2 linked regions of the Spartinivicinus marinus genome follow. Each later gene encodes a partner of the first gene's protein in a complex. Links are inferred from orthologs where the notes say so. Each region holds a gene or a part of one and is shown on either strand. Other genes may lie near its edges.

The links.
Region 2: the proteins of OQE68_RS04775 (region 1) and dsbD are in contact, whole or in part, in a crystal structure (PDB 1JZD), measured with the Escherichia coli proteins. The link is inferred for Spartinivicinus marinus from one-to-one orthologs.

What each region holds. Positions count from the first base shown.
Region 1 is NZ_JAPJZK010000001.1:1,007,021-1,010,101, reverse strand. Bases 61-2,813 are described here. They hold OQE68_RS04775 (DsbC family protein), read left to right. Parts: upstream 61-947; coding sequence 948-1,679; downstream 1,680-2,813. Other genes in these bases: OQE68_RS04770 (homoserine dehydrogenase), read left to right, coding at 1,999-2,813; xerD (site-specific tyrosine recombinase XerD), read left to right, coding at 61-766. In the rest of the region: more of xerD, read left to right, coding at 1-60; more of OQE68_RS04770, read left to right, coding at 2,814-3,081. UniProt on the Escherichia coli protein: Acts as a disulfide isomerase, interacting with incorrectly folded proteins to correct non-native disulfide bonds.
Region 2 is NZ_JAPJZK010000001.1:3,455,575-3,458,898, reverse strand. Bases 138-3,133 are described here. They hold dsbD (protein-disulfide reductase DsbD), read left to right. Parts: upstream 138-700; coding sequence 701-2,566; downstream 2,567-3,133. Other genes in these bases: aroQ (type II 3-dehydroquinate dehydratase), read left to right, coding at 2,875-3,133; OQE68_RS15575 (GGDEF domain-containing response regulator), read left to right, coding at 138-464. Also shown: more of OQE68_RS15575, read left to right, coding at 1-137; more of aroQ, read left to right, coding at 3,134-3,315. UniProt on the Escherichia coli protein: Required to facilitate the formation of correct disulfide bonds in some periplasmic proteins and for the assembly of the periplasmic c-type cytochromes.

The sequences.
Region 1 (3,081 bases):
GTCTAAGCCGCTGCTATTAGTAACGGCTGACCATATCCAGTCCTACCTTCAACACCGGCTACAAGCGGGATACAACAAGCGTTCTCAAGCGCGATGTTTATCTGTGTTGCGTCGCTTTTATCGGTATCTACTATTGCAGCAATTGCGACAGGATGACCCTACCCAGCATATTGCGATGCCAAAACTGGGCCGCTATTTACCCCGGTCATTGTCTGAAGAGCAAGTTGAAGCATTACTTGAAGCCCCTGATTTATCAACCTTGGTAGGGCAACGAGATAAAGCCATGCTTGAGCTCTTATACAGTAGTGGGCTACGGGTATCGGAATTGGTAGGTTTAACTGTACATCAACTCAGTCTTAACCAAGGAGCACTGCGAGTTGTAGGTAAGGGCAATAAAGAGCGCCTGATTCCTGTCGGTGAAGAAGCACAAGACTGGCTTGAAAGTTATCTAGCAAATGCTCGGTCCCACTTAGTGGGAGGTGTTAGCTGCGAAGTGTTGTTTCCGTCAACACGGGGCACAGCGATGACCAGACAAACATTTTGGCACCGAGTAAAAAAATACGCCGTATTGGCGGGAATGGGCATTGAAGTTTCTCCTCATACGCTACGCCATGCCTTTGCTACACATTTACTCAACCATGGGGCAAACTTGCGGGTAGTCCAGATGATGCTTGGACACAGTGATTTATCTACTACACAAATTTATACCTATGTGGCTCAGCACCGATTACAAGAGCTTTATAAAGAGCACCATCCAAGAGCTTAGTTTGTTACATGCCATTACTTTAAGAATATAGCACTAGCGGCTTATTCAGAAACAGCCTTGACGCAGGTGCAATTTAATCAAGTGGTCAATCTGTTATAATCGCCCGTGTGTAGGAGGGAACCTTTTGCTTAAATGTCTCTCTCTAAGTGCAGGTGGATTTTAAAACACAACGAGGATTTGTATGACTCCCTTTCGTAAATTAGCCCTTGGAGCAATAATTGCTTTAGCGGCAAGCTCAGCGATCGCTGCTTCTCCTGAGGAGGCTATTAAAGCCAAGTTAAGTCAGTTGGGCGGTAAAGTGACTATAGACCGAATTACTGAAACACCAGTGAAAGGGGTCTACGAGGTGCAGTTTTCTGGTGGTCAGCTAGTTTACACAAGCGCTGATGGTGGTTACCTGTTTCGTGGCGATATGTTAAAGATTGATGGTAATAAGTGGACAAACTTAACTGAACAGGCTCGTAGTAAAGCGCTGGCTAAGTTAATTGATGGCGTACCTAAAGAAAAGATGGTGGTTTTTTCTCCAGAGGGTAAAGCCAAGTCTCATATTACGGTATTTACGGATGTTGACTGTGGCTACTGTCGTAAGCTGCATACTGAAGTGCCAGAGCTTAATAAAATGGGCATAGAAGTCCGTTATTTGGCTTTTCCTCGTGGTGGTAAGCAATCATCAGCCTACTCTGTAATGGAGAATGTTTGGTGTGCCAAGGATCCTAAAGATGCCATGACCAAAGCCAAAAAAGGTGAAAAGGTAGCGGATAGCAAGTGTGCAAGCCCAGTTGAGGAGCAGTATAAGTTGGGCTTACAAGTCGGTGTGAGTGGTACACCTGCTTTAGTTTTGGCTGATGGTCGTTTGATTCCAGGCTATCAGCCTGCTGAAAACTTAGCTAAGTTGCTAGGCGTTAAAAAATAGCGATCTAAGTTGTCCGACACTTTCGTGATTTGATGTTAATTATCAATTTATTTTGTCGGTTATCGTTTTATCATGTCGGTATAGTGCCATAGTGTATTATATCGACAGTCTATGTATTCTGTTCACTTTTGCCCTCTTAATTAGCGTCCTCATGCTAACTATTCCAGTTATGTTGTTTGCATAGTAATAATTGTTCTGCAATTCCTGCTCCACTCATTGATTAATGGCGCTATAATAACCGGCTCGATAAAAGAGGTTGTGGTAGGTTAGCTATATAAATACCCAATCTGATGATGGCTAAGTCAACTGGGGGTCTATTTTGAAGCCCGTAAAAGTAGGAATATGTGGGTTAGGTACCGTGGGTAGCGGTACATTCAATGTGTTACAGCGCAATGGGGAAGAGATTGCGCGGCGTCTTGGTCGAGAGCTTGTTATTGAACAGGTGGGTGCTAGACGGGATAACCCGGCTTGTAATCTTTCTGATACCAGTATCACGCGTGATATTTTTGAGGTTGCCAAGAACCCTGCCGTAGATATTGTGGTTGAGTTAATCGGGGGGTATGACACTGCAAAAGAGCTGGTTTTAACGGCTATCCAACATGGTAAGCATGTGGTGACAGCTAACAAGGCTCTGATAGCTGAGCATGGTAATGAAATCTTTGCCGCCGCAGCAGAAAAGGGTGTTATTGTCGCCTATGAGGCGGCCGTAGCGGGTGGAATTCCAGTGATTAAAGCTATTCGTGAAGGGTTAGCGGCTAATCGGATTAATACGATTGCTGGCATTATCAATGGTACGGGTAACTTTATTCTGACTGCTATGGCAAAGGAAAAGCGAGAGTTTGCCGATGTTTTGGCCGAAGCTCAAGCGTTAGGCTATGCAGAAGCTGACCCGACATTTGACGTAGAAGGTATTGATGCAGCACATAAGCTGACGATCTTAGCTTCTATTGCATTTGGTGTTCCACTGCAGTTTAAGTCTGCTTATACCGAAGGCATTAGTCAGATCACTCCAGAAGATTTAGCGCATGCCAAGGAGCTGGGATATCAAATCAAACATCTAGGAATTGCCCGGCGCAAGCCAGGTGGTATTGAGCTAAGAGTACACCCAACGTTGATTCCAGATACAAAGCTAATCGCCAAAGTCGATGGCGTAATGAATGCGGTGATGGTTGATGCCGATGCTGTAGGACCAACTATGTATTATGGCCCTGGTGCCGGTGCAGAACCTACTGCTTCTGCCGTAATAGCCGATATTGTGGATGTGGCACGCTCAATCGATTCAGTATCTTCAGTAGTTGCTCCTTTAGCCTTTCACTCTGAAGCAATTGATGACACTAAAATTCTTGATATTGAGGAAGTTGAGTCTGCTTACTACTTAAGAATGCAGGCGGCAGATCACCCA
Region 2 (3,324 bases), 2.4 Mb from region 1 along the record:
ACACCTATACCTTGCAGCAGCTGCAAACTGAAGTCATGCGAGCTGAAGAGTATGAACATCCACTGGTCTTCGCCATGATTGACATTGATAAATTCAAAAGCGTCAATGACACCTATGGCCACCCAATGGGTGATCGAGTGATCAAAAGTCTTGCTCTATTCCTGAAGCAACGCTTAAGAAAAACCGATACGATAGGCCGCTATGGCGGTGAAGAGTTTGCCATAATTTTACCTAATACTGGACAACAGGCTGCCGTTGGCCTACTAGATGATATTCGCGAGCACTTTTCGCAAATGAAACAGCCCGCTCATCCGACTGACTTACAAGTTACTTTTAGTTGTGGCTTAGCAATGTTTGATGGAAGTAATGGTGAACAGCTTTCAGCACAAGCAGACAAGGCGCTTTATGCAGCCAAAAATGGTGGCCGAAACTGTGTAAAAGTGTATCAGGCCAGCCAAAGCTAGTTGTTTAGTTAGATTTTTTTCTACTCGTTTATTATCCCATGTTATTCTCTTTCTCCAATTAGCGCTTGCTGATGTTTATCTGAAAGTTTTTCTTTGGCTAGCCGCTCTGATAAATAATAGAAGGTAGCGCTTTTGAGCAGTGTACTCATAAATACCTGAACTGGAACCACAACATAAAAACTTAGTCAAACGTCGTTAAATCATCAGCCCATAAAAACTACTGGAAGAACCTGGATATGTATCGGCTTTCCCATTTTTGTCTTATCTTTTTCTGCTTCTTTTCAGTTAATTTACAAGCCGGACTTGATGATTTATTCGGAAGTAATGATAACCCAGCCAATTATCTTGGTGACGCGGAGTTCTTACCTGTTGAAGAGGCCTTCCAGGTAAGTGGTCAACTGGTTAACCAAGAGGCCCACATTACTGTTAAAGTTACTCCCCAGCACTACCTTTACAAAGACCGTTTCCGCTTCCAGTCACTCTCTGAAGGGGTAAGCCTAAAAGAGCCGATCTACCCTAAAGGTGAGCTTAAATTCGACCAATTTGCCCAAAAAGACCTGGAAGTTTATCCAACAGATGTCGTAGTAAAAATTCCCCTCAGCCAAACCAAGGATATTGTTGAAGTCGCTGTCACTTTTCAAGGCTGTGCAGATGCTGGTTTATGCTACCCTCCACATACCATTAACTTAGCTTTAACACCAGAGAACACAACATCAACAGAAACCTCAGCGACAACCAATGACCCCCTATCGACTAATAAATCTTCCAGACAAGTTACTGCAGCGCCTCCCTCAGAAGAGTCACAACTTTTCTCTCTGCTTTCATCCGGCAGCTGGGCTCTGATTGTTTTCTCGTTTATTGCTGGAGGTATTGCCCTAAGCTTTACCCCTTGTGTACTACCCATGGTGCCTATTCTTTCCAGCTTGATTATTGGCCAGCAACAGCAGTCTAGCTCTCAAAGCCGAAGTCTGTGGCTAAGTATTACTTATGTAGCAGGAATGAGCCTAGTCTATACATTACTTGGCGTATTAGTGGGCATGTTAGGGATTAGCTTCAATCTGCCAGCCAAACTGCAATCTGCATGGGTATTGGTGCCATTTGCAATCTTTTTTGCACTGCTTTCACTTAGCATGTTTGGTCTCTACACCTTAAGCTTGCCGCAGTTTTTACAGGCAAAAGTACACGCTATGAGTGAACAGCAAAAAGCAGGGGCTTTTACTGGTGTGTTTATTATGGGGATGTTATCAGCTGTTATGGTTTCCCCTTGTGTCTCAGCCCCTTTAATAGCTGCATTAACTTATATCAGCCAAACGGGTGATCCACTGATTGGAGGTGTTGCACTGTTTAGCTTGAGTATTGGGATGGGTATCCCACTGATCTTAATTGGCGCAGGTGCAGGCAGCTTACTACCTAAAGCAGGCGCCTGGATGAACGCTGTGAAAAATGTATTTGGCGTTATGCTACTAGCAGTTGCCGTGTGGATGCTGGAAAGGATACTGCCAGGCCCTGTTACCCTAGTGCTTTGGGCTGCATTATTAATTGGCAGTGCTGTGTATATGGGGGCACTTCAGTTTGAAAGAACCAAAGGCTGGTCTGCTTTATGGCAGTCTCTGGGTATTGTCATGATGATTTATGGGGTTTGCTTAATTATTGGTGCCGCTCAAGGCCAGCAAGACCCACTTCGCCCCCTATCTTTTGCCAGCAAGGTGAGCGCAAGCCCTACCAACAACAACCAGGGCTTCACTAAAATTTACACAACCCAGGAGTTACAGCAGGCACTAGCTAAAGCTAAAAATCAGCAAAAACCTGTTATGGTTGATTTATATGCCGACTGGTGTATTTCCTGCAAAGTCATAGAGCGCGAAGTATTTCCTGCAGAAAATGTGAAACCTCTTCTTAGCCAATTTTCATTGATCAAGCTTGATATCACCGCTTTCAATCAAAACCAACAACAGCTGCTCAAACAATACTCAATTTTTGGCCCACCAGCGCTGCTATTCTTCAGCCGAACCGGTGAAGAATTAGCAAATCTTCGTGTACAGGGAGAGATAACCGCTAACTCCCTGGAAAATCACTTAAGATCGACGCTAAATCGCAGCTAACTCCTGCAAGCTTGAACATTTGCTTCTATAATTACCAGTTCAGCCCTAAAAATGGATAAAGTTACGCGATCTTGCATACAATATTAGAGATTTTGCGTTCAAAGTCTTTAATCATGCAAATAGTGGACAGCGGCTGCCATTTTATGCACAATCGGCCGTTACATTTTTGATCATTAACTCTGTCATTACCCGTTACTGTCAGCATAAACCAGTTAATAAGGTAACTGCTGGCAGCAGTTGAGTATGACCTCAGTCGGCATGATTTGTAGTACAAGCGGAGACAGCTCAAACTCTGAGAGCCTTAACTTATGGCAACAATCTTAGTGCTGCACGGGCCTAATTTAAATTTATTAGGCACTCGGGAACCAACTATTTATGGTTCAACTACTTTAGATGATATCAACCAGACCCTGACCACTCAGGCCGTTGATCATGGTCATCACCTGCAAACACTGCAAAGTAATGCAGAGTACGAGTTAATTGAACGGATTCATGACGCAAAGCGTGAAGGGGTTAACTTTATTATTTTTAATCCTGCGGCTTTTACGCATACGAGCGTGGCACTGCGCGATGCATTATTAGGGGTAGAGATTCCTTTTATCGAGGTTCACCTTTCTAACGTCTATCAACGTGAACCTTTTCGGCATCATTCTTACTTTTCGGATGTTGCTGTTGGGGTAATTTGCGGGCTGGGTAATCAAGGCTACGAGCTAGCACTACAAGCAGCCATCAAACAGCTAGAAAACTAAGAGCTAAAG